Regions from separate parts of the Arthrobacter sp. zg-Y1116 genome, predicted to be linked through region 1. Evidence: predicted binding sites of a transcription regulator. Region 1 holds the regulator's gene; each other region holds the start of a gene.
The links. The regulator LexA, encoded in region 1, represses DNA repair genes until DNA is damaged. The targets are predictions, from matches to a motif close to TCGAACANNTGTTCGA.

Region 1 (7,925 bases):
CAGGTACGCGCCCAGCAGGGCCATTCCGGCCAGGACCCAGAAACTGATAACGATGATTTTGGACATGCCCTGGCTGCGGAAGGAAACCGCACCTCCGATGAGCAGTCCGGCCAGGCCCATGAGGATAACGCTCCACATATCGGTGCCTAGCCCAGGGTCTTCAGCCAGTTGTTCAGCAGCGCCGCACCGGCGTCACCGGACTTTTCCGGATGGAACTGGGTGGCCGACAGGGCGCCGTTCTCCACCGCGGCGATGAACGGGCCGCCGTGGTCCGCCCAGGTCACCTGCGGCGGGCGCATGGCCGGCTGGGTGACGTCGAAGTCCCATTTCTGCACCCCGTAGCTGTGTACAAAGTAGAACCGCTCGTTCTCGATGCCCTCAAACAGTGCCGATCCTTCGGGCGGAGTCACGGTGTTCCAGCCCATGTGGGGTACGACGTCGGCGGCCAGCCGCTCGACCACGCCGGGCCATTCGCCCATCCCCTTGGTCCGGACACCGTGTTCCACGCCTTCGTCAAAGAGGACCTGCAGGCCTACGCAGATACCCAGGACCGGCCGGCCGCCGGCTACGCGGCGCCCGATCATGCGGATCGCGTCCACGTCCTTGAGGCCCTGCATTACCGCCGCGAAGGCTCCAACACCGGGCACCACCAACCCATCGGCGTTCAGCACATCGTCAGGCTTGGCGCTGAGCGTGACGTTGGCGCCGGCGTGCTCCAGGGCGCGGACAGCCGACCGGATGTTGCCGGATCCGTAGTCCAGGACAGTGACGTTGCGGGGACTCACAGTGCTCCCTTTGTGGAGGGGATGCCCTCGACGCGCGGATCGGATTCGACGGCTGCACGCAGGGCGCGGGCGAAGGCCTTGAACTGGGCCTCGACGATGTGGTGCGGATCGCGTCCGCCAAGGACCCGCATGTGAAGGCAGATCTGGGCGTGCAGGGTGATGGCTTCGAACACGTGGCGGGTCAGGGATCCGGTGAAGTGTCCGCCGATCAGGTGGTATTCCTGGCCGGCGGGTTCCCCGGAGTGCACCAGGTAGGGACGCCCGGAAATATCGACGACGGCGTTTGCCAGCGCCTCGTCCAAGGGTACCGTGGCTTCGCCGAAGCGGCGGATGCCGGCCTTGGTGCCCAGGGCAGTCTTCAGCGCCTCGCCGATGCTGATCGCGACGTCCTCGACCGTGTGGTGGACGTCGATGTGGGTGTCGCCGGTGGCCCGGACGGTGAGGTCCATCAGCGAGTGCTTGGCCAGCGCCGTCAGCATGTGGTCATAGAACGGCACCGAGGTGCTGATATCGGCGCGGCCGGTGCCGTCCAGGTCCAGCTCGACGAAGACAGACGATTCGCTGGTGGTCCGCTCAAGGCGGGCGGTGCGTCCGGTGGCGGTCTCCACAGTCATGGGGTTCCTTCACGAAGATTGGAAGCGGGGCAATAGGCAAAGCCCCGGCAGGTCATCAGTTTAGTCCCGAACGCCCCGACTCACTGAAACCGGGGTCATCCTGGGTGCCCGGCTTCCGCTCAGGCAGCGAGCAGTTCCCGCAGCCGCGTCAGGAACGCAGTGGTTTCGGCTTCGGTGCCGGCGGTGACCCTCAGGTGGCCCTCGATGCCGATGTCACGGACGAGGACCCCGGCTTCGAGCAGGCCTTCCCATACCGCCCGGGGATTCTCCATACCGCTGAACAGCACGAAATTGGCGTCCGACGGCGCCGGTTCCAGTCCGAGCGCACGCAGTTCTTTCACGATGCGGTCCCGCTGGCCCTTGATGTCTTCCACATTGGAGAGGAGCGCATCGGCGTGCGTGAGGGCAGCATTCGCCGTCGCCTGAGTGATGGCGGAGAGGTGGTAGGGCAGGCGGACCAGCCGCAGGGCGTCCGCAATCTGCGGCGCTGCGGCAAGGTAGCCGATCCGGGCCCCGGCGAGTGCGAAGGCCTTCGACATGGTCCGGGAGATAATCAGCCGCTCCCGGCCAGGGAGCAGCTGCAGCGCACTGGGGGTATCGGCGTGGGAAAACTCTGCATACGCCTCATCAACGACGACGATGGCGTTCGAAGCTTCTCCCGCTTCATAGGCGGCTTCGATCACGTCCAGTTCCAGGGCGGTACCCGTGGGATTGTTCGGGGTGCACAGGATCACGATATTGGGTGCCTGCGCCCGGATCTGCTCCGCAGCCGATTCGGGGGTCAGGGAGAAGTCCCGCTCCCGCGAGCCGGTGACGTACGCGGTGCCGGTGCCGCTGGCGAGCAGCGGGTACATGGAGTAGGTGGGCGGGAAGCTCATGGCCGTCCGCCCGGGTCCGCCGAACGCCTGCAGGATCTGCTGGAGAACCTCGTTGGAACCGTTCCCGGCCCAGATATTCTCCGCAGCCAGTCCGTGGCCGAGATATTTGGCCAGGTTTTCCCGCAGCAGGGTGAATTCGCGGTCGGGATATCGGTTCAGGCCGGCGACCACTGATTCAATCTCGGCCAGAATGGCCCGGCGCACATGCTCCGGAAGTCCGTGGGTATTTTCGTTGACGTTCAGCAGGATGGGCACATCCAGCTGAGGGGCGCCGTACGGGGTCAGGCCCCGCAGATCATCGCGCAGGGGAAGTCTGTTCAGGTTTTCCAGCTGTTCGTTCACTTCTACAGCTTAGGACGGACTGCGGTGACGTTGTATTTGAGGGACTTCCAGCACCCCTCTGTTACGGGCACGCAGGTAAGGATCACCGGAGCGCGCTGGCCGGTGGATCAGCGTGAGACCGGGATATAAATCTGGCTGCCGGCAGGGACGGTGGCGTCCGCCAGGTTGTTGAGTTCCACGATGTCGGCGACCACGGTGCGGGGATCCCGGTCCGGAGCGAACTCGGTGGCGAGCGACCACAGTGAATCCCCGGCGGATACACCCACCTGGATGGTGCGTGTCTGTTCCGGGGAGTCCCCCGAGGCCATGGCCGGTGCGGTGAAGAATCCGATGAAGGCCAGCAGTGCGGCGGCCACGATCATCAGCGGGGCGCCGACCAGGACGAGCCGGCCACGGCGAGTCAGGCGCAGCGGGACAGATGCCTGGGCGTCCGCGGTGGTGGCCATGCGGGCGGGGCCGGCCGCCCGGTCGGGGGAAGATCCGGTGATGCTCTGTGCAGTGATGCTCTGTGCAGTGAGGGGAAGTACGTGTACTGACATGTCAATACCTTTCCGGTCCGAAGAGCAGCTCCGCCGATTCCCCCGCCTCCCGTAAAAAGCACCGGGAAAACAGTGTGGCTCGAAACTGCATTCGAACATCTGGTGGGTCCGCCGAGGTGTCGGTGGACCGTTTTCTACTCAGGGTCGAACATATGTTCGAAGCTGTACTCGAACATTTCTAGCACTTATCTACGAACATTGTCGAGACTCGCTCGAATATATGTTTGAAAATATGCCTGCGCTCCCCTAGCGTTGAACCTGTTGGAAGCGGCTGGGACCAACTAACCATCCGGCACTGACAAAACGGCTTGGCGGGATAGACCACCGCATCCAACCACTGCATCGAATCAACGCACCGCAGCACCTCAGCAACGCAGCACCGCAGCACCGCAGCACCAACCAGATACACCGCTAGAACCATCCGGCCCGCATCCACGGGCCGACTGTGAAGGGAAGCCGACGTGGCCCGTGTTACCAATGGCAGCACCCCCTCCCCTGCCGCGCCCGCGCCGGCAGGACGTACCAAGGGCCTTACCGCCCGGCAGACGAAGATCCTGGAGACCATCCAGCGTTCGGTGAACGCGAACGGCTATCCCCCGTCCATGCGGGAGATCGGCGACATAGTGGGGCTGGCCAGCCTTTCCAGCGTTACGCACCAGCTGAGCCAGTTGGAGAAGCTGGGCTACATCCGCCGGGACCCCAAGCGCCCGCGCGCCATGGAGATACTGGTTCCGCTTCTGCTCCGCGATGCTCCTGTGCGCCGAGGCAAAGGCAACGCGGGCGGCGACGGGAACACCGTGGAGGCTGCTGAGGGTGCAGCAAAGGGCGGCTCCGGCGGCGGCAGCCCACGCACGCAACGTTCCGGCAGCGTCTCCGACCTCACCACCGCAATCGACACCGCGATGGTTCCGCTGGTCGGGCGGATCGCCGCAGGCGGACCCATCCTGGCCGACCAGCAGGTCGAAGAGATGGTCCCCCTTCCGCGCCAGCTCGTAGGTCACGGCGACCTGTTTATGCTTCGCGTGGCGGGCGATTCCATGGTGGATGCGGCCATCTGCGACGGTGACTGGGTGGTTGTCCGCCGCCAGCCCACCGCCGAAAACGGTGACATTGTCGCGGCCCTGCTCGAAGACGAGGCAACCGTGAAGACCTTCCGGCAGCGCAACGGACACACCTGGCTGCTGCCCCAGAACACCCGCTACGAGCCGATCCTCGGTGACGAAGCCACCATTATGGGCAAAGTCGTCTCGGTGATGCGTTCGCTCTAGGCACAAGCTGACCGTCCTGGCCGGACGTGAAAAAGGACCATGCAAAAGCAGCGCCGCCGGTACACGGCAGCGCTGTTTTTTGCTTCCCGGGATCCCCTTTCCCGGGCGGAGTTTACTTCTTCGCGCCCGCGGGTTCCGCGGCGAGCCGCTTCAGTGCCTGAAGCACCACGGAACGGTCGGTGGTGGACCAGAACGGCGGCAGGGCGGCCCGCAGGAAACTGCCGTAGCGCGCGGTTGCCAGGCGTGAGTCAAGCACAGCCACCACTCCCTTATCCCCGGAGGCGCGGATCAGCCGGCCGGCACCCTGGGCGAGCCGGACGGCTGCGTGGGTGGCCGAGACGCTCATGAAGCCGTTGCCCCCGGCCTTGGCAACCGCCCGGGTGCGGGCGGTCATCAACGGATCGTCCGGGCGCGGGAACGGAATCCGGTCAATGATGACCAGCCGGCAGGAGGCGCCGGGGACGTCCACGCCCTGCCAGAGGGACATGGTGCCGAACAGGCAGGTCTCGTCCTCGTCGGCAAACTGCTGGACCAGGGCGGACATGGTGGATTCCCCTTGGCAGAGGATCGGAAAGTCCACCCGCTTCCGCAGGGCTTCCGCGGCTTCCTCCGCTGCACGGCGGGAGGAGAAAAGCCCCAAGGCGCCGCCGCCTGAGGCCTTGATCAGCGCCTCCAGTTCATCCAGCTGCTCCGGGGAGGTGCCGCGTCCCGGTTTCGGCAGGTCCTTGGCTACGTACAGGACACCCTGCCGCGGGTAGTCGAAGGGGCTGCCGACGTCGGTCCCCGTCCACTTCGGTGCACCGGCACCCAGCAGCCCCAGGGCTCCGGCCACCGGGCCGAACTCCGCCCCGATGGCGAGGGTGGCCGAGGTCAGCACCACGGTGTGCCCGTCGAACAGGCCTTCGCGCAGCCGGCCGGCCACGGACAGCGGTGCAACGTTGATGGTGGGTGGTGCGTCTTCTTCCGGGGCGGTGTAGCCGGTGCCCGGCGAGAAGGTGCTGGCACGCGACGCCCACAGCACCTCCCCTGAATTCACTGCGTCAAGGATCCGTTCGCACAGTTCCAGGACAGCCATCAGGCGCGAGCGTGCCATCTGGCGGCCGCCGTCGACGGCGTCGGAGCCTTCGGGCTTGGAGTCGGACAGCGCCGTGCGGCAGGCTTCACGCACGGATCCCAGGACCAGCTCCTGGTCTTCGGACAGCCCCGCGGCCAGCAGGCCGGAGGGCACCGGGGCAAACACCGAGTCGAAGGCCCGGCCGGCAGCGGCAAGCGGCTCCATGGTGGCGGACGTGTGTTTGCGTGCTGCGGAGACCGCCGCGGCAATGACTGTTCCGGAGAGTTGTCCGGTAACCGCTCCGGTAACCCGGTCCTGCAGCTCGTGGGCCTCATCGATCACCACTACGTCATAGTCCGGCAGGACGGCCAGTCCCTCGAACGCACTGATGGCCAGCATCGCGTGGTTGGTGATCACCAGATCGGCGACGGCGGCCTTGGCCCGTGCCCGTTCGCTGAAACAGGCCTCCGCCACCGGGCACTTCTGCGCCCCCAGGCACTCCATGGAGGTGACGGACACCTGACGCCAGGCACGGTCGCTGACGCCGGGAAGCAACTCATCCCGGTCACCGGTTTCCGTTTCCTGCGCCCATTCCTGCAGGCGGACGACGTCGCGCCCCAGGGCGGAGGTGGGCCCGCCGGCGGGAGCGGGATGGGAGACAGCCTGCTCGTCACCAAGCAGGAACAGTGTTCCGGCTTCGTCTTCCTCGGGGAATCCGCCGCCGGTCTTGTGGACGCAGACGTAGTTGCTGCGGCCCTTGAGCAGGGCAACATCCACCTCCCGCGGAAGCTTCGGTTCCAGGGTCTTCAGCAGGCGCGGGAGGTCACGCCCGACGATCTGGGACTGCAGGGCCAACGTGGCAGTGGAGACCAGCGCGGGTTTGCTGCTTTCCAAGGCGTGCGCAATCAGCGGGACCAGGTAGGCAAGCGACTTGCCCGTACCCGTTCCCGCCTGCACCAGCAGGTGGTCGCCGGACTCGATGGCCTCGGCCACCTGCCGGGCCATCTCGTGCTGGCCGGGCCGGTTCTGCCCGCCCATGGCCGCCACCGCAGTGTCAAGCAGATCCAGGACCTGGTCCGGCCCCTGTGGCGCTTTCCTACCCATGGGTCACGAACTGCTCCAGCTCTGCTGCCAGCCCTTCACGAACCTTCACATGCAGCTGGGTACCGGCTTCGCCGTGCTCCACGGAGAGGATCTCGGCGTCTTCCTGGTGCAGGCGCGAGACGATGTCGCCGCGCTCGTAGGGCACCAGGAGTTCCAGGTCCACGCCGGGGCGCGGAATGCCCTCGGAAATCGCCTGCAGCAGCTCGGGGATGCCCTCGCCCGTGCGGGCCGAGACGACCACGTGCCGGGGCTCGCGCTGGCGCAGCCGCTCAAGCACGAACGGATCCGCTGCGTCGGCCTTGTTCAGCACGATGATTTCGGGCACCTTGCGGGCGTCGACTTCGGTGAGGACGGTCCGGACGGCCGCGATCTGGCCCTCCGGGTCCGGGTGCGAAGCGTCAACCACGTGCAGGATCAGGTCTGCGTCGGCTACTTCCTCCAGGGTGGAGCGGAAGGCTTCCACCAGCTGGGTGGGCAGCGACCGGACAAACCCCACGGTGTCAGCGAGCGTGTAGCCGATTCCGTCTTCGGTCTGGGCCTTGCGGATGGTGGGATCCAGGGTGGCGAACAGTGCGTTCTCCACCAGTACCCCGGCATCGGTGAGCCGGTTCAGCAGCGAGGACTTTCCTGCATTGGTGTAGCCGGCAATGGCGACGGAGGGCACGGAGTTGCGGTGCCGGTTGGCCCGCTTGGTTTCGCGCGCCGGCTTCATGCCCGCGATTTCGCGGCGGAGCTTGGCCATCCGCGTGCGGATCTTCCGGCGGTCCAATTCGATCTTGGTTTCACCGGGGCCGCGCGAACCCATGCCCGCGCTGGCGCTGCCGACCTGGCCGCCTGCCTGCCGGGACATCGATTCGCCCCAGCCACGCAGGCGCGGCAGCAGGTATTCCAGCTGCGCCAGTTCCACCTGGGCCTTGCCCTCGCGGGACTTGGCATGCTGGGCGAAGATGTCCAGGATCAGCGCTGTCCGGTCGATGACCTTGACCTTGACGATGTCTTCCAGCCCGCGGCGCTGGGACGGAGCCAGCTCACTGTCCACGATGACCGTGTCTGCACCGGTGGCCGTCACAATGTCCTTGAGTTCCTGGGCCTTGCCGGACCCGAGGAAGGTGCCGGGGTCCGGCTTGAGCCGGCGCTGGATGATGCCGTCCAGGACTTCGGATCCCGCAGTCTCAGCCAGTGCGGCCAGTTCCTTCAACGAGTTTTCGGCGTCGGCAGCAGTGCCCTCGCTCCAGAGCCCGGCAAGGACAACCCGTTCCAGCCGCAGCTGGCGGTATTCGACCTCGGTAACGTCCTCGAGTTCGGTGGAAAGCCCGGCAACGCGGCGCAGTGCGCGGCGTT
Region 2 (7,925 bases), on a different contig from region 1:
GGAACAGATGCCGCCCGTAATGGCACCGGCCGGATCAACCAGCGTTCCATCGAGATCGAACAGCACCAAAAGCCGGGGAGAAGTCACGGGCCTAAGTTTGGCATATCGGGGCGGCCCAAGGGAAAAAGGTATGCCCGGCGGCGCATATCTCCCGGGTGCGTTTTGCCCGCGCGACGGGACCGGGCATGCCGAAGGCCGGCGCCGCCCCCTCGGGCGGCCACCGGCCTTCATTGGACTACGGGTTGAGGATCTCCGCCAGGAACGTCGCGGTGTGGCTGCCTTCCACCTTGGCAACCTTCTCCGGGGTGCCGGAGGCTACCACCTTGCCGCCGCCGGTACCGCCGTCGGGGCCGAGGTCGATAATCCAGTCGGCGCTCTTGATGACGTCCAGGTTGTGCTCGATGGTGATCACGGTGTTGCCCTTGTCCACCAGTCCCTGCAGCACTTCCAGCAGCTTGCGGACGTCTTCGAAGTGCAGGCCCGTGGTGGGCTCGTCGAGGACGTAGATGCTGCGGCCGTTGGACCGCTTCTGCAGTTCGCTGGCGAGCTTCACGCGCTGCGCCTCGCCGCCGGAGAGCGTGGTGGCGGGCTGGCCCAGCCGGACGTAGCCCAGGCCCACGTCCACCAGCGTGTTCAGGTGCCGGGAAATGGGACCGAAGGCGGCGAAGAACTCTGCCGCCTCTTCGATCGGCATGTCCAGCACCTCGGCGATGTTCTTGCCCTTGTAGTGCACCTCCATGGTTTCCCGGTTGAACCGGGCGCCGTGGCACACCTCGCAGGGAACATAGACGTCGGGCAGGAAGTTCATTTCGATTTTCAGCGTGCCGTCGCCGTGGCAGGCCTCGCAGCGGCCGCCCTTGACGTTGAAGGAGAAGCGGCCCGGCAGGTAGCCGCGCACCTTCGCTTCGTTGGTCTCGGCGAAGAGCTTGCGGATGTGGTCCCAGACGCCGGTGTAGGTGGCCGGGTTGGACCGCGGGGTCCGTCCGATCGGGCTCTGGTCCACGTGGATGACCTTGTCCAGCTGCTCCAGGCCCTCCACGCGGGTGTGCCGCCCGGCCACGTGCTTGGCACCGTTGAGCTTGTTCGCCATGGTCCTGTAGAGGATGTCGTTGATCAGCGTGGACTTGCCGGACCCGCTGACGCCCGTCACGGCGGTGAAGACGCCCAGCGGAACATCTACGTTCAGGTTCTGCAGGTTGTTTTCCCGCGCTCCGACGATCTTCAGCTGGCGGGACTTGTCCACCTTGCGCCGCTTCGCCGGGATTTCGATCTTCTTCCGGCCGGACAGGTAGGCGCCCGTGATGGAGCGCTCGTTGGTGAGCAGCTCGGCCAACGGTCCGGAGTGCACCACCTCGCCGCCGCGCTCTCCGGCGCCGGGGCCGACGTCGACAATCCAGTCCGCTTCCTGGATGGTGTCTTCGTCGTGTTCCACCACGATCAGGGTGTTGCCCAGGCTGCGCAGCCGGATCAGGGTGTCGATCAGGCGCCGGTTGTCCTTCTGGTGGAGGCCGATGGACGGCTCATCCAGGACGTACAGCACGCCCACAAGCCCCGAACCGATCTGCGTGGCCAGGCGGATGCGCTGGGCCTCGCCGCCGGACAGCGTGGCTGCCGGGCGGTTCAGGCTCAGGTATTCGAGGCCGACGTCGAGCAGGAAGGTCAGGCGGGCCTGGATTTCCTTCAGCACCTGGTTGGCGATCTGTGCTTCGCGCCCGGTGAGGACCAGGGTGTTGAGGAAGTCCGCGGCTTCACGCAGCGGCAGGGCGCTGATCTCGGCAATGTTGCGGCCGTTGATCAGCACGGACAGGGACGCCGGGTTCAGGCGCGCTCCCCCGCACTCGGGGCAGGCGATTTCCCGCATGTACTCCTCGTACCGGTCGCGGGCGTGGTCCGATTCGGTTTCCCCGTGCTTGCGGTGGATGTACTGGATGACGCCTTCGAAGCCGGTGCTGTACTTGCGTTCGCGGCCGAAGCGGTTCCGGTACTGGACCACGACCTTGTGGTCCTTGCCGTGGAGCACTGCCTCGCGTGCCTTGGCCGGCAGCTTCTTCCAGGGGGTGTCCATGGAGAAGCCCATGTCCTTGGCCAGGCCGTCGAGCAGCCGGTTCCAGTACTCGGTGGTGGCGGTGCCCAGGGACCACGGGGCGATGGCGCCCTCGGCCAGGGACTTGGAGGGGTCCGGAATGATCAGGTCCTCATCGACTTCCAGCCGGGAGCCGATGCCGGTGCAGACCGGGCAGGCTCCGAACGGGTTGTTGAAGGAGAAGGACCGCGGTTCGATTTCGTCGATGGCCAGCGGGTGCTCGTTCGGGCAGGCCAGGTTCTCGGAGAAGGTGCGGGTGCGTCCGCTGCTGTCCTCGGGGAGGTCGACGAAGTCCACCACCACCCGGCCGTCGGCCAGGCCGAGTCCGGTTTCCACCGAGTCCGTGAGCCGCTGCCGGATACCGTCCTTGGCCACCAGGCGGTCCACGACCACTTCGATGTTGTGCTTGTACTGCTTGCCAAGCTTCGGCGGATCGGACAGCTGGACCTGCTTGCCGTCCACCCGGGCACGGGAGTAGCCCTTGGCGGCGAGTTCCTTGAACAGGTCGACGAATTCGCCCTTCCGGCCGCGGACCACCGGGGCAAGGATCTGGAAGCGGGTTCCCTCTTCCAGTTCGAGGAGCTGGTCCACGATCTGCTGCGGGGTCTGCCGGCTGACGGGCTCGCCGCAGACGGGGCAGAAGGGGCGGCCCACACGGGCCCAGAGCAGGCGCATGTAGTCGTGGATCTCGGTGATGGTTCCCACCGTGGACCGCGGGTTCTTGCTGGTGGACTTCTGGTCGATCGAGACGGCGGGCGAAAGCCCCTCGATGAAGTCGACGTCGGGCTTGTCCACCTGGCCGAGGAACATGCGCGCGTAGGCGGACAGGGACTCGACGTAGCGCCGCTGTCCCTCCGCGAAGATCGTGTCGAACGCCAGGGAGGATTTGCCCGAGCCGGACAGGCCGGTGAACACGATCATGGCGTCCCGCGGCAGGTCCAGGTCAACGTTGCGGAGGTTGTGCTCGCGCGCACCTTTCACTACCAGGCGGGAAAGGTCATTGGCTTTATGCGGCACGAACGTGGTGTCAGCCGTCGGAAGAGTCGATTTAGGCACGTTTTCCACTGTAGTTCAAACGCCGATTCGAAGAAGTATTCGACCCCCCGGGTTTCGCCGCGGGCGAAGCGGAACCGGTGCGGGGCTCCCTGGCTGCATGGCCTTGGAGCGATCCGAAACCCCGCAAACCGGAGGCTACGTGGCCGTTTAGCCCAGCGCCGCCCGCAGGAGGGACACGGCGTCGTCATCCGAGACGCCGTTGGCCCGCACCGCCGCGGCATAGGCGGCGGCAGCTTCGGCCACCCGGCCGCGGCCGGTGTCGCCGCCCGCCGCGACAACGGTGCCGGCGCGGGACCGCGTGGTGACGACCTGCGCCTGCTCCAGCTCGCGGTAGGCCTTCGCCACCGTGTTGACGGCCAGTCCGAGGTGTCCGGCCAGGGCACGCACCGGTGGAAGCCGGGTTCCGATGGCGAGGCGCCCCTCATTCACGGCGTCCAGGATCTGCAGGCGCAGCTGTTCGTAGGGCGGGACCGAGCTGGAAGCGTCAATCCGGACCCCTGCCAGCACACCGGCGTCGTTGCCGGCGGAGGTCGGTGCGGTTACGGGGGTTGTGTCAGGCGTCATGGTGCAATGCTAGTGCCCGGCCGGATCGGCAGGCGCCGGCATGTCGTCCTCCGCCCCTGCATCCTGTGCCGGCTCGGCGAACTGTGAACGGTAGAGCTCGGTATAGAACCCCTCGGCCTCCAGCAGCGCAGCATGGGTTCCCTGCTCCACGATCTGCCCGTCCCGCACCACCAGGATGATGTCCGCGTCCCGGATGGTGGACAGGCGATGGGCAATCACGAAGCTAGTGCGGTCCTGCCGCAGGGCGTTCATCGCCAGCCGGATGGCGATTTCGGTGCGGGTGTCCACGGAACTGGTGGCCTCGTCCAGCACCAGGATGGACGGGTTTGAAAGCCAGGCCCGGGCGATTGTCAGCAACTGCCGCTGGCCCTGGCTCAGCGCCCCGCCGTCGTACCCGAGCACGGTGTCGTAGCCCTCCGGCAGGGACCGGACGAAGTGATCCACATGGGTGGCCTGCGCCGCCTCAACGATCTGCTCCTCGGTTGCATCGGGTGCGCCGTAGGCCAGGTTCTCCCGCACCGTGCCCTCGAACAGCCAGGCGTCCTGGAGCACCATGCCGATGTGGCCGCGCAGTTCCTCGCGGCGGAGCCGGGCAATGTCGATGCCGTCGATGGTGATGCGGCCCGCGTCCACCTCGTAGAAACGCATCAGCAGGTTGACCAGGGTGGTCTTGCCGGCACCGGTGGGACCCACGATGGCCACGGTCTGCCCGGGCTCCGCGGTGAAGGACAGGTTCCGGATCAACGGCGCATCGGGGCTGTAGCTGAAGGAGACATCCTCGAAGGCCACCCGCCCCCGCACCGCCTTCAGGTGCTCGGGCCGGGAGGGGTCCGGCTGCTGTTCCTTCGCGTCAAGGAGGGCGAACACCCGTTCGGCGGACGCGACGCCGGACTGGAGCATGTTGATCAGCCCGCCAAGCTGTCCCAGCGGCTGGCTGAACTGGCGGCTGTACTGCACAAAGGCCTGCACGCCGCCGATGGACAGCTGCCCGTTGGCGACCTGCAGTCCGCCGACCACCGCCACGGCCACGTAATTCAGGTTCGAGATGAACGTCATGGCCGGCATGATGATGCCCGAGACGAACTGGGCCCGGAAGGCGGAGCGGTACAAGCGGTTGTTGGCGGGGGCGAAGCCTTCGATGATCCGCTCCTGCTGGCCGAAGGCCTTCACCACGTCCTGCCCGGTGAACATTTCCTCGATATAGCCGTTTACCTCGCCGGTGGACTTCCACTGGGTCTTGAACTCTGCCTGCGAGCGCCGGGCAATGAGGACGGTGACCAGTGCAGAGACGGGCACGGTAATCACGGCGATCAGCGCCAGCAGCGGGGAGATGGAAACCATCATTGCCAGCACGCCCACGATGGTCAGGACCGAGGTGATGATCTGGGTCAGGCTCTGGGAGAGGGTCTGGGCCAGGTTGTCGATGTCGTTGGTGACCCGGCTGAGGACGTCTCCCCGCGATTGCTGCTGGAAGTGGGACATGGGCAGCCGGAACAGTTTGCCGTCGACGTCGCGGCGCAGCCGGTACATGGCGTTCTGCACAATGCGGGCGGTCACCCGTGCCTGGAACCAGCCGAACGCGAAGGCGGCCAGGTAGATGCCCAGCACGCCGAGCAGGATCCCTGCCAGTCTGCCGAAGTCCAGTCCCTGCCCCGGGACCACGTCCATTGCCGCGAGCATGTCCGCCAGTTCCCGCTCCCCCGAGTCCCGCAGTGCCTGGACCTGGGCGTCCTTGGACACCCCCGCGGGCAGGCCCTGGCCGATGAAGCCGTCGAAGATGACGTTGGTGGCCTCCCCGAGGATCCGTGGCGCGCTGACGGCGAGCGCCACGGAGACGACGGCGGCAACCAGTACCGCCGCTACCCGTACCCGGTCCGGTGCCATCAGCACCAGGATCCGACGGACACTGGAGGCGAAGTTCTCCGGCTTGGCCGTTGCGGCGGCTCCCGGGCGTCCCCGTACCCCCGGCGTACTCATGCCACTTCCTCCGCGGTGAGCTGCGAAGCAACGATTTCCCGGTAGGTGTCCGAGGATTCCATCAGCTCTGCATGGGTTCCCTGACCTACGATCCGGCCTTCTTCCAGCACCAGGATCTTCGCGGCGTCGGTAATGGTGTTCACCCGCTGTGCCACGACAACTACGGTGGCATCCCGGGTCTGCGGCTTGAGTGCCGCCCGGAGCCGGGCATCCGTGGCGAAGTCGAGGGCGGAGAAGCTGTCGTCAAAGAGGTAGATGGACGGCCGAACCACCAGGGCCCGGGCAATCGCGAGGCGTTGCCGCTGTCCCCCGGAGAAGTTGGCTCCGCCCTGTTCCACCTGGTGGTCCAGTCCTCCCTCGGCTGTCCGCACGAAATCTGCCGCCTGGGCGGTCTCCAGGGCTTCCCAGAGTTCGGCGTCGGTGGCGTCCGGCCGGCCGAAGCGCAGGTTCGAGGCGATGGTTCCGCTGAAGAGGTAGGCCCGCTGGGGAACCAGCCCGATACCGCGGCGCAGCGAGGAGAGGGTGACCCCGGCAATGTCCTGCCCGTCGACGGCGATGCTGCCGGAAGTGGAGTCGAGCAGCCGCGGGACCAGGTTGAGCAGCGTGGTCTTCCCCGCCCCCGTGGAACCGATGATGGCCGTGGTCTCCCCGGGCAGGGCTTCGAAGCTGAGGTTGAACAGCACCGGGTCCTCCGCGCCCGGGTAGCTGTACCCGACGTCGGTAAAGGCGAGCCGCCCGCCGTCGTACGCCAGCGTCCCCGCCCCGGGGGCATCCGCAACGCTGGTCCGGGTATCCAGCACCTCGAAGATCCGTTCGGCGCAGACCGCTGCGCGGGGAAGCATCATGATCATGAACATGGACATCATCACCGCCATCAGGATCTGCATGATGTAGGCAATGAACGCCGTAAGCGCACCGATCTGCATCTGCCCGGCGTCAATCCGGAAGGCACCGAACCACACCACCGCGACCGTGGCGAGGTTGGCGATCAGCATGGCGGCGGGAAACAGCAGGGCCAGCAGCTGGCTCACCCGCAGCTGGGTGGAGGTGAGGTCCCTGTTCGCCCCGGCGAAGCGTTCCTGCTCGGAGTGCTCCCGGATGAACGCGCGGATGACGCTGATCCCCATGATCTGTTCCCGCAGGACCGAGTTGACCCGGTCGATCTGCCGCTGGGCCCGCCGGAACAGGGGAATCAGCCGCTTCAGCACCAGCCCGATCACCAGGAACAATGCCGGCAGGATCAACAGCAGGATGCCGGAGAGCGGTATGTCCTGGTTGAGGGCCAGCAGGACCCCGCCCACTCCCATGATGGGAGCCGAAACCATCATGGTGAAGGTCATCAGCAGGGTCATCTGCACCTGCTGCACGTCATTGGTGGTCCGGGTGATCAGCGACGGCGGCCCGAACAGGCCGACTTCCCGGGAGGAGAAGGTCTCCACGTTGGTAAACAGCGCGGCCCGGATGTTGCGGCCGGCACTCATGGCCACCCGCGACGCCAGATAAGTGGCCGCGACGGAACACAGGACCTGGCCCGCCGTGACGGCAAGCATCCACCCGCCCACCTGCATGATGACGCCCGTATCTCCGGTGACCACGCCGCGGTCAATGATGTCCGCGTTGAGGGTAGGGAGGTACAGCGTGGCGACGGTCTGCAGCAGCTGCAGGAGAACGACGGCGGCCACCGCGCCTTTATAGGGGGCCAGGTTTTCCCGGACCAGCCTCAGAAGCATCCTTGCAACGTACGCCCGTCCGCGAGCGCAGACAATACCCGGGTAAGACTGCTGCCCCCGGGGCCGGGACAGGGCCGGATCGCTAGACTGGCGGGATGGAGGATCTGGAGAACATCACTATCCGCAGCGTGTCCGTCAGCGAGATGGACAACAACGTCTACCTGCTCACCGGTAAAGCATCCGGTGCGCAGGTACTAATCGATGCCGCCGCCGACTTCCCCGCCATCCAGCAGCTGCTGGCCGAGGGTGCGCAGGACGCAGCGGTACCGGCGAAGCTGGAACTGGTCATCACCACGCACAGCCACTGGGACCATGTCCGGGCGCTCGCCGAAACGGTGGCGGCCACCGGTGCCCGGACCGCAGCCGGCACCGCGGACATCCCCGACATTGAGGTGCCCACGCTTGTTCCCCTGGAGCACGGGGACACCGGCACGTTCCCGGACTTCGAGCTGGAGGCCATCTCGCTGCGCGGCCACACGCCCGGGTCCGTGGCGCTGCTCTACCGCGATCCGCAC
Region 3 (7,925 bases), on a different contig from region 1:
ATGCTGGTGGCAGTATCCCGGATGTCGCACAGGTCGAGCTGGGCTGCCTGCGCCACGGTGGCGGTGTTGACGGACTGCCGCAGGCCGTCCGCAACGGTCATCTTCTTCTCGTAGCCCTCGGAGGCGTTCTTGAATTTCCATTCATCGAACTCCGCATTCGGACCGAGGCAGCTGGCCTTCCAGTCGAAACCTGCCGGGTACGACGTACGCGTGGCGTCGATGGTGTCGTTGAGGCCGTGGCCGGCCGCCAGCCAGGCGGCGGTGGTGAACGGCTTCATGGTGGAACCGGGCTGGAACCCGTAGGGAGTGCCGCCCATGTCTGCGTCCACATTGAAGTTGAGCTGGGTTTTACCGTCGCCCAGCTCCGGCGTGTACTCGGTGTTCTGGGCCATGGCAAGAATTTTGCCCGTGCCCGGTTCCACGGAGACTATGGCCGAGCCGGCCCCGGAGGGATCCCCCACCGGAACCTGGGCTTCGACCTGCTTCTGCGCCTGCGACTGCAGCCGCGAGTCCAGCGTGGTCCGGATGGTCAACCCGCCCCGTGCCAGGAGCTTGGCGCGCTCTTCGACGTCGGCACCGAAGGCTTCCGACTGCAGGATGGTCTGTTCCACGTAGCTGCAGAAATACTGGGCCGTTTCGGCTCCCGTACATCCCGAGGTCACTGTCTGCGGGTTCAGGTCCAGTCCACTCGCCACCGCTTCGTCATACTCGGCCTGGCTGATCTTGTCGTTCTTCAGCATGGCCGCGAGCACGATGTCCCGGCGTGCCTGCGTTCCTTCGGGATTGGTGAACGGGTTGTAGTGGCTGGGCGACTGCACCATGCCGGCCAGCATCGCCGACTGTGCCGGGGTCAGCTCCGAAGCGGAGATACCGAAGTAGCTCTGGGCCGCGGCTTCCACGCCGTAGGTCTGTCCGCCGAAGAGGACGATGTTGAGGTAGCCCTCCAGGATCTCTTCCTTGGAGTACTGCTTTTCGACGGCGACGGCGAGTTTGGCTTCACGCAGTTTGTCGCCGAGGTCCTTGGTGCCGCTCAGGGTGAGGTCGCTGCCGCCCTTGCCGGAGGCAATGTCCCGGCTGATGAGCACGTTGTTCACGTACTGCATGGTCAGGGTGGAGGCGCCCTGCGTGTGCGAACCGGCCGCGTTGGAGGCAACGGCACGGGCAACGCCCTTGAAATCAATGCCGTTGTGCTCGAAGAAGCGTGCGTCCTCGATGGAGACGATGGCGTCCTGCATGCTCTGCGACATCTCGTCCAGCTCCACCGGAACCCGGTTCTGGGCATAGAAGGTGGCCAGCAGGACGCCGTCGGCGCTGTAGATCTTTGATCCCTCATCCAGGGGTCCGGTTTCCAGCTCGTCGGGCAGCTGGTCCAGCACTCCGACGGCCATGTCCGTGCCCGTGGCTGCTACTGCCGCCATGGGGATCAGGGTGCTGGCTGCCAACACGCCGGCCAGCAGGCTGACGAGGAGGAACGCGACTAACCGTCCGGGCACGGAAAGTCTCTCGAGGAATGAGGATTTGGGGGGACGCATCCGTACAAGTTATCGACATTGCCTGAGAAGGATCTTGACCGTATGGGTCACATCGGGTAAAGGACGGATGGAAGCGGCGTCCGGAATCAGGCCGGAATCCCGCTCCAGCATTGGGATCGGGCCGCTGCCGGTCCACGCTGCGGGCAACCGGCAGCGGGACCGGCCCGGAACCCCCGCGAGAACAAGATCACAGCAAACCCGCACTTCCGGGAGTGCAAAAGGAGGGGCCGCAAGCCGCTGATGCGACTTACGGCCCCTCCTTCTTTGTGTTGGCTAAAGCGTGTTGGCTAAGGCCTCACAGCAACGGTGCTTTAGGCGTCGACGACAATCGAGGTGATGGCCGGGGTGCGGTTGTAGAAGCGGCGCATCCAGTTGGCGACGGCGCGCTCGATGATGTCTTCGAGGTCCTCGCCCTTCGCGCCGCGGCGGTTACCGGCGTTGGCCAGGGCCTTTTCCACGGCATCCTCGGCCTTGGGCAGGTCCTCGGACTTGATGGTGAAACCCTTGGTGAAGAACTCAGCCGGCTCGGCAATGGTGCCCGTGTCGGCGTCGACCAGGGCCAGCACCGTCACGGCACCTTCCTCGGCCAGCTGCATGCGTTCCTTCAGCGTTTCCTCAGTGGTGTGGCCAACGCTGTCGCCGTCCACGAAGACCAGGTCCACCTGGTGCTTGCCGGAGATCGTGGCGCGGCCGCGGCGCAGGTCCACGGTCATGCCGTTCTCGGCGATGACGACGTCCCGGGGATCCATTCCGGTGGCCTCTGCGATGGCTCCGTTAGCTTTGAGGTGGCGCCATTCGCCGTGCACCGGCATCACGTTGCGCGGCTTGACGATGTTGTAGCAGTAGGCGAGTTCGCCGGCGCTGGCGTGGCCGGAGACGTGCACCTTGGCATTGCCCTTGTGCACCACGTTGGCGCCGATCTTGGTCAGGTTGTTGATGATGCCGTAGATGGCGTTCTCGTTACCCGGGATCAGCGAGCTGGCCATCAGCACGGTGTCGCCCTCGTGGATCCGGATCTGGTGGTCCTTGTTGGCCATGCGGGACAGCGCAGCCATCGGCTCACCCTGTGAACCGGTGCAGATCAGCACCACCTTGTGGTCATCGGTGCGCTGCAGGGACTTGAAGTCCACCAGGATGCCCTTGGGGATCTTCAGGTAGCCCAGTTCCTCGGCAATGGTCATGTTGCGGATCATCGACCGGCCCACGAAGGACACCTTGCGGTTGTAGCGCTCGGCGGCGTCAATGACCTGCTGGATGCGGTGGATATGGCTGGCGAAGCTGGAGACGATGATCCGGCGCGGGGCGGTGCGGAACACGGTGTCGATGGCCGGAGCCAGTTCCTTTTCCGAGGCCATGAAGCCGGGAACCTCGGCGTTGGTGGAGTCGGTGAGGAACAGGTCCACGCCCTCCACGCCCAGCCGGGCGAAGCCGGTGAGGTCGGTGATGCGGCGGTCCAGCGGGAACTGGTCCATCTTGAAGTCGCCGGTGTGCAGCGCCATGCCGGCCGCCGTGCGGATGGCAATGGCCAGGCCGTCGGGGATGGAGTGGTTCACGGCGAGGAACTCAAGGTCGAAGCCGCCGATGGTGCGGCGGTCGCCTTCCTTGACCTGGATCAGCTTGGGCTTGATCCGGTGTTCCTTCAGCTTGGCCTCGATGAACGCCAGGGTCAGCTTGGAGCCGACAATGGGGATATCCGAGCGCTCACGCAGCAGGTACGGCACGCCGCCGATGTGGTCTTCGTGGCCGTGCGTCAGGACCACGGCGACGACGTCTTGCAGGCGGTCGCGGATGGCGGTGAAGTCCGGCAGGATCAGGTTTACGCCCGGGTGTTCTTCTTCGGGGAAGAGCACGCCGCAGTCGACGATCAGCAGTTTGCCGTCGAATTCGAAAACGGTCATGTTCCTGCCGATTTCGCCAAGGCCGCCGAGGTTCATGACACGCATGGTTCCCTTGGCAAGTTCCCGGGGGGCTTTCAGGACGGCAGGTGTTCTATTCACGGATGAGGGTTCTTTCGTTGGGGATCGGATTGCAGGTTGGAACGGCAGCCGTACGGCGGCATTCCGGAAGTCTGTGGTGCGGCCAGAACAGGGCCGGCAGCTGTTGTGCTTCTTTCATTCTATTGACTTTTCCGGCGCGCCGGGGACACCGGGCCCTCACGGAGAGTCTCGGAAGGGTTCGGCGGGTGTTTTCTTCCCGTGCCGGCAGCGGTTCAGCCCCGCTGGAGGGCGTTCTTCTGCGACTTGTTGATCCCGGTGCTGCGGCCGCAGTTGGAGCAGGTAAAAGCGTAGCGGCGGCTGGTGGTGAAGACGGGGATGAAGAAGAGCGTCAGTCGGTTGGCGCGCTCTTCCACATACTGCTCTCCGTAGACACCGCAGTACTGGCAGGTGGCCGGCCGCGAAAAGAGTGAGGAGAGCACGGTCTTGAATCCAATGAGCACGAACATCCGACCACTCTACGTCCCGCCGGCAGGCCGGGGCGTGCGGACACGCGGGTTTTACTAAGGTTGCTTATCACTAAGGGGCATGGATATCTTTCGGGCATGCAACACCGCCGCCCCCGGCTGGACGCCGAATACCTGCTTCCGTTGAAGTGGGCCGAGGACACCGGCCTGGATGAGCTGGTGGAATACCTGGAACTGCTCAGCACGCACCTGCGGGTCCTGGTGGTCGACGGCTCCGGCGACGAGCTGTACGCGCGGCACGAGCAGGCCTTCCCTGCCGGCGTGTTCCACTGCCGACCCAGGCACCCCGAGTGCGGGAACGGCAAAGTCGACGGTGTCCTCACCGGCGTCGACCTGGCCGAGGCGCAGCAGCTCATCATTGCCGACGACGACGTCCGCTACACGCCGGAGCAGCTGGAACGGATCTGCGCACTGCTGGAGGAGGTCGACGTCGTCCGTCCACAAAACTACTTTTCCTCACCCTCTCCCCTGCCTTGGCACGCCCGCTGGGATACCGGCCGCATCCTCCTGAACCGTGCGTTCGGTGCCGACTACCCGGGAACGCTCGCGGTGCGGACCGCAATCCTTCGGCAGGCGGGCGGCTACAGCGGGGACGTGTTGTTCGAGAATCTCGAATTGTTGCGCACCGTCCGGGCAGCCGGGGGTGCCCAGATGCGTGCCGATGACCTGTTTGTCGCGCGGCTCCCGTCCTCCACAGCGCACTTCTTCCGGCAACGGGTGCGGCAGGCCTATGACGATTTGGCCCAGCCCCTGCGGCTCGCTGCCGAATTGTCCTTATTCCCGGTCCTGTGCTGGAGTGCCCGGAGGCCCCTGCACCTGGCGGCATTGGCCGCTTCCGTCACGGCAGCAGCGGAATACGGGCGACGGCGCGACGGCGGCCGCCGAGTCTGGGGTCCGGCGTCGCCCCTGTGCGCTCCGCTGTGGCTGGTGAGCGTGCGGTGTGTGTCTGGCTTGCCGTGCAGTGGCGGCTGCGCGGCGGCATCCCCTACTCGGGTGTGCGGCTGAAGACTGCTGCGCATTCGGTGCGCCGGATCCGGCGGTCGTTGCGGGGGTAAGCGGGGGTTACGGGGTGAGCGGAGTTGCGGGGGCCTGCGAGCGCTGGAGGTGCCGGGAGTGTGCCTGCGAGCGCGAACGCCAGGGCTGCGGAGGTGGGCCGTGAGGCTGCGTCTGCGAGCGCGTTCCAAATGGGACGCCCATTGGACGGGGAGAACGTCAAGTATTCGACAGAATGCCTGCCGAATTTCACGGAACCGATGGCAGCGGAGGGCGGTGGTGACCAGACAGCTATCAGCCTGATTCACTCCGGCCTCGGGCCCGAAAGACAGGTACCAGGTCAGGTATTTCGTTCCTTCTCGGTGCCGCTTACCGCCGATAAACTCGAACACATGTTCGAATATCGTCCGGATGGACACCACTTATCTGCTGACCCTTCCCACGCCAGTAGAGCGTTGGTGAACGCATGGGTAGGCGTCTTGAGTGAGGAGGGCGACGCTGAGTATGCCCCTCAGCCGGACCCAGAGCTAATCGACCGGATTCGAGCCTTGGAAGAGCTGAAGGCAGCCGCGTCGGCAGCGCAGGCCCGGGCCGCCGCGGCGTTTGATGCCTCACAGCGGAGGAAGCAGGCGGTGGAGGGAGTATCCCGTGACAAGCAGGGTTGGGGCGTGGCCTCGCAGATAGCTTTGGCCCGGAGGGAATCCGCCAACCGCGGCGGGCGCCTGCTGGGGTTCGCCAAGGCCCTGACCCAGGACATGCCCTGCACCCTCTACGCTCTGAGCCACGGAAAGATCAACGAATGGCGGGCCACACTGCTGGTGCGTGAAACCGCGTGCCTGAGCAGAGAAGACCGGCAGCGGGTGGATGCGGAAGTGGCCGGAGATCCGGAGCTGCTGGAATCCCTGGGAGATCGGCAGCTCATTTCCCGCGCCAGGGCAGCTTCTTACCGGCTGGATCCACAGGCTGCCGTGAACCGGGCTGCCAAGGCTGCATCCGAACGTTTCGTTTCCTGCCGTCCCGCGCCGGACACCATGACGTACCTGACGGGACTTCTGCCGGTCGCCCAGGGGGTAGGCGTGTATGCGGCCCTGGTTCGCGAGGCTGACCGGCTGACGGCGGCCGGGGACGGGCGTACCCGCGGCCAGATCATGGCGGACACGCTGGTAGGCAGAATCACCGGTCAGGCACAGGCGGACTCCATGAAGGTGGAGGTCCAGCTGGTAATGACGGACCGGACACTGCTTGCCGGAGAGTCAGAGCCGGCATTCGTCCCCGGCTATGGCCCCGTTCCGGCGCAGTGGGCCAGGGATCTGGTCCGCAACCGGGGCGTGGCTAAGGAGAACGCGAGCAGGGGACGTCGCCAGGATCGGAGCGACAGACCAGCCAGGGATGTCCAGACCTTCATCCGCAGGCTGTACATGGCTCCGGCAACCGGCGAGCTGATCGCTATGGATTCTCGCGCACGTTTGTTCCCGACCTCCTTGGCCCGGTTCATCGCCGCACGGGACTCTACCTGCCGGATACCGTGGTGCGGTGCTCCAATCCGGGAGTTCGACCATGTCCGGCGGCACAGCGACGGAGGTCCCACCAGCGTCGGGAACGGACAGGGACTCTGCGAAGCGTGCAACCACGCTAAGGAAGCGCCGGGGTGGTCCGCAAAGGCAAGCAAACCTCCCGGCTCAGCTGCCTCAACAGGCGCGGCGGGCGGAGGCATGGAAGGCTTACCCCCGATACTCGCCCATACCGTGGAAACCTCCACCCCAACCGGACACACATACCGCTCCACTGCGCCACCGTTGGCAGGTACTCCTATTGAGGACGGCCTGTCTGCGGTCGAGAGGATAGTGGTGGACCTGATCCAGGCGGCATAGCATGCGGCATAGCTGGGGGCACAGCCGGGTCTCCCGGCGCTCGCGGAATCTCCCCAGCGCTCGCCGGCTCTCGGACCCTGCCAGTCCACGTCGGCGACGGCCACCGGTAGGCTGGGGAGATGGCCAGATACTTTGACGTACACCCGGAAAACCCGCAGCCCAGGGCCATCGGCCAGATTGTGAATCTGCTCGAATCCGGCGGGTTGATCGCCTACCCCACCGACTCCTGCTATGCACTGGGAGTGCAGCTGGGCAACCGTGAGGGGCTGGAACGCATCCGGCAGATCCGCCAGCTGGACGATAAGCACCACTTCACCCTGGTTTGCCGCAACTTCGCGCAGCTGGGCCAGTTTGTGCAGCTGGACAACTCGGTGTTCCGCAGCATCAAGGCCGCCACCCCCGGAAGCTACACCTTCATCCTGCCGGCGGTCAAAGAAGTGCCCAAGTGGCTGCTCCAGCCCAAGAAGCGGACCGTCGGCGTGCGCATCCCGGACAACACGGTGGTGCAGTCGATCCTGGAGGGCCTCGGCGAACCGCTGCTCTCCAGCACACTGCTGCTGCCCGGCGACGAGGATCCCATGACCCAGGGCTGGGAAATCAAGGAACGCCTGGACCACCAGGTGGACGCCGTCATCGATTCCGGGTTCTGCGGCCCGGAGCCCACAACAGTCATCGATTTCTCCGGTGACTCGCCCGAAATCGTGCGGCGCGGAACCGGAGATCCGACACCCTTCGAGTAACCCCGGCGGCCCGGAACCTTTATTGGTTCCTGCGGTTGACTCTCCCTCGGCGCGCACGAAGTCTGGCACGCGTCAGGGGGAACCATCGCTAGGCACTCGCAGGGGAAACCACATGAAGAAGACGGCTAAAACACTATCGACGGCGATATTGAGTATCTGCGTCCTGGCAGGATGCGGCGTAGGTACCGGGCTTCCGGGCATAGGCGGCGGGAACGGCCATCCCACCGGCTCCCCCGGGCCCACAAAGACTTCCACACCCACTCCCACCACAAGTCCGACTCCTACCTCCACCCCGACCCCCACCGGAACACCGTCACCGACCCATACG
Region 4 (7,925 bases), 150 kb from region 1:
GCATCCGGAATTCCAGTTCGCCTTCAATGGCGATGTCCGTGTAGGGCTGGCCCGCGTAGGTGATTGCGGCGGAGGCAGCCACCTTGCCGTCGAGCTCTGCTACCCACAGCTCGGTGTGCTTGGCGCGGTCCTCGACGTTTTCCAGTTCCTTGACGTAGGGGTTGTCAGCCTCGATGTGATTGCCGTGCAGGTAAGCCTCACGGGTAATCCGGCGGATGTCGTCAAAGTCAGCCTCGGTGGCAAGCCGGATGGTGATGCTCATGCGTGGTACGAGTCCTTAAGGTGTTGGTTGAAGTGCACGTAGATTCTATCCCCGCCCCGCCGCGTTTCCGGACGGCGGTGAGGCGGCGCACACGGTTCAACCGCACCGTCGCCGGTGCGCTTACCGCCGGCGGGCTGAAGCGCACTCCACGCAGAAGCGGGTTTCGGGACGGATTTCGAGCCGGGCCGTCGGGATCGCCGTCCCGCAGCGTTCGCAGATGCCGTAGCTATCGGTGTTCAGGCGTTCCCGTGCCTCCATCAGTTCAAGGAGCGATGTTTCCGCTGCGGCCAGGAGTGCCACCTCGTTGGCCCGCTCTACGGAAACCGTAGTTCCTTCGGGATCGTGTTCGTCGTCTGCCGGAATGTCCTTGGCGGCCAGGGTGACTTCCCGGATCACGGCCGTTAATGTGCTGATCTGCTCACGGGTGTGTTCCATCCGCTCGTCGATCAGGCGGGCGAAGTAGGCCGCGTCCAGCTCCGGCGGGGTCTGCGGGGTCTGCGGGGTGGGAGTCTGCAGCGCGACCGCTGCCGGCTCGGGCGTTCCGCGGATGGTTTTGCGCGGGGCCGTGGGTGCTTTCTTAGGCATGCGTTTTCCTCCTGTGAGTCTGTGCTGCACGGGATGCATCGGGATAAATTATCCGACGCCGGAGCGCGGAAAAGTGCCCCCGAGGACGGTCCTTTCCTCAGGGCTTAATCCCGGTAGGATTCGGGTCAACTGTCCGAAATCCGGGGGAATGATGGTTGACACGTTCTACAACGAGCCGCGGTTGGCGGCTCTCTATGACGAAGACAATGCCGGGCAATGGGACACCGACTTTTATGCCGGCCTTATCGGCGATAAGCCGCTCCGCATCGCCGACGTCGGATGCGGCACCGGCAGTTTCGCCGTGCGTCTGGCGCTGGCGGGCCACACGTTGACCGGCGTCGATCCGGCCTCCGGCATGCTGGAGGTGGCGCGGTCTCGCGAGGGCGGCGAGAGGGTCACCTGGTTGCAGGGCACCGCCGTGGATCTGCCGCAGGGTCCGTTTGATGCTGCCCTGATGACCGGGCATGCGTTTCAGTGCCTCCTGACGGAGGCCGCCATCCTCGAAACGCTGACGGCCGTTCGGTCCCGGCTCGTGCCCGGTGGCACCTTCTATTTCGAGACCCGGAATCCTGCGGCGAAGGCCTGGCTGGAGTGGGACAGCGGCAATGCTGGCCCGTCGGTCCAGGAATCTTCGGCGGGAACGCTGGAGGTGGAGTGGGAGCTGATCTCGGTGGAAGACCAGCCCGACGGCGCGTTGGTCACGTTCGAGGACCGCACCGTCTTCCGGTCCGACGGCGAGCGGTTCATCAGCCGCAGCACCCTGAAGTTTGTGCGGGCAGAGGTGCTGAAGGACCTGCTGGACCGGGCCGGTTTCAGCTCCGTGGACTGGTACGGGGATTGGGAGGGCGGGCCGTTCAGGGAAGCGTCCAGCCGGGAGATCATTGTGGCTGCCCGGCGGTAGCTCGGGACGCGGCCGCGGCCGGCTGAACCCGACTCAGAATGGCGGCACCTGTTCCAATCGGGAATCGTCCTGCGTTGAATCCTTCGGCCTGGAATCCGTCGGCCTGAACTCCTCCTGCCGGGGATCCGTACTCCGATTTACTGCCGGACCTGGCAGGTCCAGTTCCAAAAAGGGCTCGGTCCGATAAACCCGGCCGGTTGGCGAGGTCCACTCGATCACTCCGGGGGTGGGTTGGCACGCTTTCCAGTAACCGAGGGTCTTGAACCGGTGGTGCCGGCGGCAGAGGTGCTCCAGGTTCGCGTGGTCGGTAGGACCGCCCTTCGCCCAGTCGATGGTGTGGTCGACGTCCGAGTTCGCGGTGCTGACCCGGCACCCGGGAAACCGGCAGGTTCCGTCCCTTGCGCGGAGCCAGCGGCGGAGCCCGGCCGGAACCTTTCTGCGCCGTCCTACGCCCAGGATCTCTCCGGTCTGCGAGTCCTGGGCCAGTCCGGTCCAACCGACGGCGTTGCGGGCCAGCCTGCGTGCCGCTTCGGCGCTAATGGGCCCGTACCCGTGCAGCTCGGCGGGCTGGTCGTCCGCGCCGAAGAGGGTCTCCGCGTTGATCAGGACCATGATTTCCGCCCGAGGGACGATTCCATCGTCCGGTCCGGTGTGGCGATTCGGAGCGCTTTCCGAGCCGCCTCCAGAGCCGGTTTCGGCCTCATCCGGGGTTCCGGCCTCGTCTGTGGTCGCAGTAAAGAGTCCCCGGCTGCTGCCAATCAGCAGCTGCGCCAGAATATCCGCACGCAGCTGATCCGTGGTCCGGGAATCCCCGACTACCTGTTCACCCCGCGCCGCAGTACTGAGAGCAGTGTAAATCTGCTGCGCTTCCGCTGCCCGCAGATGGGCGGAGAGGCAGGACATGCCGTCCTCTTCCCGGTCCAGGGTGACCTTGCGCTGTTCGAACGCGGTCAGGTGCCGTTTGTTGATGGTCTGCGGATAGCGGTTCTCCCGCAGCCGGCGGGCCTTGGCGGAGAACTGGGAGCGCGTCTGGCCCTCGGCTGCTGCCAGCAGATCGGCCTCAAATTCCGGGAGCGCCGCAGCTGGAACGTTCTGGCATTGATCCAGTACCACTTGGGCATGCTGGTAGGAAAAGCGTCCCTCTTCGAGCCCGGTCAGGGTTGCCGTATGGGAAGTGCAGAGACTCGTCGCTTCACTGAGGAGCCGCTGTCCGGTGACCTGCGGAACATTCAGGACGGCCGCGCATTCGGAAGCTGCGAGGCTAAAGGCCAGCCCCGGTTCGATCCATTTGGAAGCGGCATATCTGTCGTCCCGGAAGAGCTCCCCCATCCGGTTGACCAGGCGGGCTTCCTGCGCCTGCACCCAGGACATCAAATGCGCCATCCGGGACAGGGCTTCACCCACCATCTGCTCGTCAAAGGCTTCAAGGTTCTGCAACGCCAGTGTCCCAGTGAAGCCGTCTGGGAAATCGGAGGCAGAACTATCGGCTTCGGAATCGGGGGCAGCGGGAGGTTCGTGTTCGGCTGGCTCGGCGGCGGAGGGGCCGGCATGGAGAGGGCCGGCATCAGGAACGGGATTCTCGGCTGGCTGGGTGCCTGCCTCGGCGTCGTTCTCCGGAGCGGAACTGCCGGCACTCGCGTTAGCGGTCCCGTCAGACTCGGGGGCCGCCGGTTCAGCCCGGTACACCGACAGGGTGCAGGCCCCGCGGGGCTCATCCGCTTCACCAGTGGTGCCAGCAGGCAGCTGGTTTTCACTGCCCTGCGCTTCGGTTGTCGGTTCTGCATTCCCGAGCTGATCCATACCTCAGGATTTCATCCGGCACTGACATTTCCGGGCGGAAAACAGGCCCAAAAGAGGGCTCCCGGAAACCGGAAATACCCGTCTTTCGAACGCAACTACCTACCCATAAACCAAGCCACCGGCGGCGCCCAGTTGGCACGCTCACCCCTGACGCCGTGCCGTCCGTGCACTTGGTGGCCGAGGAGGACCAGACCACCGAAGATCGCTTTGAACAAACCCGGCAAATGCAATCTACGAGAAGTTCCCCAGCGCATCCCGGAGCATCCGATGGCCTTGTGCCTCGAACTTAGGGTCGCCGACTTGGTAAGCCCAGGCAGCAGTGGAGACAGCTTCGCGCAGCAGTGTTAGGTTCCAGAGTTCGCTGTCCCTGAAGTCCGTACCGTACCCCTCGAAAAAGGCACCCTCCAGATAACTGTGAGACTTCCATTGCTGCACCGCCAAGCGACAAAGGTCGGTCACGGCCGGCCTCAAGTCGTACCGGCCGAAATCGATGATCCTCAACTCGCTGCCGTCTATGAGCCAGTTGCGAGGTTGCCAGTCACCATGGGTCGGAACGAGAACCACCGGCTTGGGCCGATAGGCTCCGAGAACGGCCTTGGCCTGTTCAACCTGGGATTTGGAAATGCGGTGCGGCTTCTCCAGCCAAGACAACGCTTTGGCAGTGGCCCGCACCTCATAGTCAACGTCAGTACGCGCAGTTTGCTCATGGAATATCCGCAAAAGATACCCGGCCTGCTGATAAGTATCCGGGCAATATTCAGCTGCGGTTCCCTCCACGAGGGATCCATCCAGATACTCCGTGACCAAGATGTTTTCGGAACGGTCCGACTGAACGAGCATTGGCGCACGGTTCTGCCGGGACCAGACGCTGACCCACGACTCGTGGGCGTCTATTTCACGGCTTATGTGGTGGTTGGAGGGCCCGGCCGCTTTGACGATGTACCTGCGCTGCCCGTCAGCTGCGTCCGCAACTTCAAGGATCGCGGTATCCAGAAGGTTCCAGGAGAGATCGGTAACGAGACTCACCCCCGGCAGCCAAGCCTCGACGAGTTCAGCCTGCCGCACGCTCAGCCGGTTCCGATGCCAAGATTCCATCCCAGCAGACTAACGTCCGGTGACCGCTAACCCAGCAGCGCTGCCCCGGCGACAGTGACGGCGTCGAGCCGCTCGGCATCGTTGGCAGGCTGCGGCGGACGCTGGACAGGCACACCGGCTTCCTCGGCAATCAGGGCACCGGCTGCATAGTCGTATTCGTTGAGGCCGCGCTCGATATAGGCGTCCAGGGAACCGTCCGCCACCATGCACAGGTCCAAGGCTGCGGACCCCAGGCGCCGCACATCGGCGAATTGCCCGGCCACCTGCGGCAGGGCCGCGTACTGCTCGGAGCGCACCGAAGCATCATAGGAGAACCCGGTGCCCAGCAGCTTTCCGACCCGCTGCGGATCGGGACCGGTGAGCTTCCGGACGCTGCCGTGCTCTGCCAGCCAGGCGCCGTGCCCGCGGGCCGCCGAATACACGCGTACCAGCGCCGGAGCGTGGACGACGCCGGCCAGCCACTCGCCGTCGTCGTTCACCGCCGCCACCGAGGTGCCGTAATAGACGATGTCGCGGATGAAGTTGGTGGTGCCGTCCAGCGGATCGATGGACCAGCGGATGCCTGAGGGATGCACCGGGACGGCCGGTTCCAGCTCCTCCCCCAGCACGACGTCGTGCGGGCGCAAGCGGGCCAGGACTTCCCGGACCGCCACCTCGGCGGCGGTGTCGAAATCCGTGACCCAGTCGCCGTCGGCACTCTTGTTCACCGCGTTGAGGCCGCCGGCAGAGCGCTGTGCCAGCACAGCGGCACCCGCTGCGGCAGCCTCGCGGGCCACTTCGAGCAGTTCCAGCGGGTCAGCTGCGTCGGGCAACGGCATCATTCGGACTCCTCGGTCGGCTCGGATTCAGGTACCGGCCCGCCCGGAACGGACCCCTCGGCCAGCAGCGTGCGGAAGCCGTCTTCGTCGATCACACGCACACCCAGCTGCTCGGCCTTGTCCAGCTTGGTGCCCGCGTTCTCCCCGGCCACCACGTAGTCGGTTTTCTTGGAGACCGAGCCGGAAGCCTTGCCGCCACGGGTCAGAATGGCTTCCTTGGCCTCGTCGCGGCTGAAGTTGGGCAGCGTGCCGGTGACGACGACGGTCAGGCCCTCCAGCGTCCGCGGCACGGATTCGTCGCGCTCGTCGGCCATCCGCACCCCTGCGGCGGCCCAGGCGTCCACGATCTCGCGGTGCCAGTCCTCGGCGAACCATTCCTTCAGCGCCGCGGCGATGGTGGGTCCGACGCCGTCGACGTGCGCCAGCTGCTCTTCCGTCGCAGCCCGGATGGCGTCCATGGAACCGAAGGCACCCGCCAGGGCGCGTGCCGCCGTCGGGCCTACGTGCCGGATGGACAGGGCCACGAGGACCCGCCACAGCGGCTGGGTCTTGGCCTTCTCCAGCTCGGTAAACAGCTTGTGCGTGGTGGCGCTGGGCACGGACGGCTTCTTGGCGGTGCCCTTGGTATAGAAGTACGGCACGAGTTCCGTGCCGTCCACAACGCCCTTCACACGCTTCGGCCGTTCGATCCGCACGTCCGCCAGGTCTTCGATCAACAGGTCGAACAGACCCGCCTCGCTGGTGAGCGGCGGGGTTTCCGGCTCGGCCGGCGAGGTGAGGGCGATGGCCGCCTCCCAGCCGAGCGCTTCGATGTCGAAGGCACCGCGGCCGGCCAGGTGGAACACCCGCTCGCGCAGCTGGGAGGGGCAGGACTTGGAGTTGGGGCAGCGGATATCCACGTCCCCTTCCTTGGCCGGCTTCAATTCCGTGCCGCAGGAGGGACAGTGGGTGGGCATCACGAAGTCGCGTTCGCTGCCGTCGCGGAGTGCGACGACGGGGCCCACGATTTCGGGGATTACGTCACCGGCCTTCCGCAGGACGACGGTGTCGCCGATCTTCACACCCTTGGCCTTCACCACGTCCTGGTTGTGCAGCGTGGCCATTTCCACCGTCGAGCCGGAGACCAGCACCGGCGTCATCATCCCGTAGGGCGTGACGCGGCCGGTGCGTCCCACGTTGACGCGGATGTCCAGCAGCTTGGTGTTCACTTCCTCCGGCGGGTACTTGTAGGCCACGGACCAGCGCGGGACGCGGGAGGTGTTGCCCAGGGCGCGCTGCAGCCCGAAGTCGTCCACCTTGACCACGATGCCGTCGATTTCGTGGGAGAGATCGTGCCGGTGCTCGCCGTTGTCGGCAATGTACTTCAGCACTTCCTCATAGGTGTCGAGCACCTTGTAATAGGGCGACGTCGGCAGTCCCCACTGCTTCAGCAGTTCGTAGGTTTCGGACTGGCTCGCCACGTTGAGTCCTTCGCGTGCCCCGATGCCGTGCACGTACATGCTCAGCGGGCGGCGGGCGGTGACTTCGGGGTCCTTCTGCCGCAGGGAACCGGCGGCGGCGTTGCGCGGGTTCGCAAAGGGCGCCTTGCCCGCTTCCACCATGGTTTCGTTGAGGTGCGCGAATTCCTTGGAGGGGATGAAGACCTCCCCGCGGATTTCCATTTCCGCCGGGAGGTCCTCGCCCTTGAGGGTGCGCGGAATGGAGGCGATGGTGAGTACGTTGTGGGTGATGTCCTCGCCCGTGGTGCCGTCCCCGCGGGTGGCGGCCCGGACCAGTTCGCCGTTGCGGTAGAGCAGGTTGACCGCGAGGCCGTCGATCTTCAGCTCGGTGAGCCACTTGATCTGCGCACCGGGGGCAATATTTGCAACGGAGGCTTCGGCCTTGCGTATCCAGGCGTCGAGCTCATCGAGGGAGAAAACGTCCTCGAGGCTGTACATCCGCTGCAGGTGTTCCACCGGGGCGAAGGCGGCGGATACTTCGCCGCCTACTTCCTGGGTGGGTGAGTCATTGGTGACCAGCTCGGGGTGCAGCGCCTCGAGCTCTTCCAGGCGGCGGTAGAGCCGGTCGAATTCCGCGTCCGAAACCAGGGGTGCGTCTTCGTTGTAATACGCGAAGCGGTAGCGGCGCACCTGCTCAGCAAGTGTCTGGTACTCCTCGCGCAGGTCTTCTGCGGGCGGGGCGTCTGTGCTGACCGATTCGACGGCGGCTTCGGTGTCCGTGGGTTCAGGAGATGTCTTGGCTGTGCTCACCTAACCAATCTTGCCGTATCGCGTCCGGTTCCGGGAGCGGTGCGGGACTACGACGCCGGACCGGCCGGGCTGTCGTTGTCCGCATCCCGTTCCGCTTCAGAATCATAAGTCGTCGTCTTTCCGCCACGAGAGTTCGGACTTGATATTGCCGACCAAGGCAGCTTGGAGCCAACCGAAAACCGCCGACCGGGTGACGGGCTCGTCATGAAACGTAT

Region 2: the regulator LexA is predicted to act here: its motif matches at 3,167-3,182, upstream of uvrA (excinuclease ABC subunit UvrA).
Region 3: the regulator LexA is predicted to act here: its motif matches at 5,371-5,386, upstream of NNX34_RS08530 (HNH endonuclease signature motif containing protein).
Region 4: the regulator LexA is predicted to act here: its motif matches at 3,744-3,759, upstream of NNX34_RS13910 (DUF222 domain-containing protein).

The regions. Positions count from the first base shown of each region.
Region 1 is NZ_JANFLR010000004.1:695,348-703,272, reverse strand. Features, by position in the region: gene NNX34_RS14625 (hypothetical protein) at 1-138, opposite strand, end outside; gene hisH (imidazole glycerol phosphate synthase subunit HisH) at 147-785, opposite strand; gene hisB (imidazoleglycerol-phosphate dehydratase HisB) at 782-1,399, opposite strand; gene NNX34_RS14610 (histidinol-phosphate transaminase) at 1,519-2,619, opposite strand; gene NNX34_RS14605 (LysM peptidoglycan-binding domain-containing protein) at 2,727-3,158, opposite strand; gene lexA (transcriptional repressor LexA) at 3,620-4,426, shown strand; gene NNX34_RS14595 (ATP-dependent DNA helicase) at 4,539-6,584, opposite strand; gene hflX (GTPase HflX) at 6,577-7,925, opposite strand, start outside.
Region 2 is NZ_JANFLR010000002.1:467,660-475,584, reverse strand. Features, by position in the region: gene NNX34_RS08935 (HAD hydrolase-like protein) at 1-87, opposite strand, end outside; gene uvrA (excinuclease ABC subunit UvrA) at 236-3,139, opposite strand; gene NNX34_RS08925 (GntR family transcriptional regulator) at 3,287-3,703, opposite strand; gene NNX34_RS08920 (ABC transporter ATP-binding protein) at 3,713-5,680, opposite strand; gene NNX34_RS08915 (ABC transporter ATP-binding protein) at 5,677-7,410, opposite strand; gene NNX34_RS08910 (MBL fold metallo-hydrolase) at 7,506-7,925, shown strand, end outside.
Region 3 is NZ_JANFLR010000002.1:374,344-382,268, reverse strand. Features, by position in the region: gene NNX34_RS08550 (transglycosylase domain-containing protein) at 1-1,493, opposite strand, end outside; gene NNX34_RS08545 (ribonuclease J) at 1,844-3,475, opposite strand; gene NNX34_RS08540 (zinc-ribbon domain-containing protein) at 3,742-3,975, opposite strand; gene NNX34_RS08535 (glycosyltransferase family 2 protein) at 4,072-4,998, shown strand; gene NNX34_RS08530 (HNH endonuclease signature motif containing protein) at 5,535-6,857, shown strand; gene NNX34_RS08525 (L-threonylcarbamoyladenylate synthase) at 6,977-7,597, shown strand; gene NNX34_RS08520 (alkaline phosphatase) at 7,710-7,925, shown strand, end outside.
Region 4 is NZ_JANFLR010000004.1:546,403-554,327, reverse strand. Features, by position in the region: gene NNX34_RS13925 (GNAT family N-acetyltransferase) at 1-262, opposite strand, end outside; gene NNX34_RS13920 (TraR/DksA C4-type zinc finger protein) at 383-847, opposite strand; gene NNX34_RS13915 (bifunctional 2-polyprenyl-6-hydroxyphenol methylase/3-demethylubiquinol 3-O-methyltransferase UbiG) at 996-1,748, shown strand; gene NNX34_RS13910 (DUF222 domain-containing protein) at 1,782-3,548, opposite strand; gene NNX34_RS13905 (phosphotransferase) at 3,780-4,643, opposite strand; gene NNX34_RS13900 (inositol monophosphatase family protein) at 4,670-5,464, opposite strand; gene ligA (NAD-dependent DNA ligase LigA) at 5,461-7,710, opposite strand; gene NNX34_RS13890 (hypothetical protein) at 7,813-7,925, opposite strand, start outside.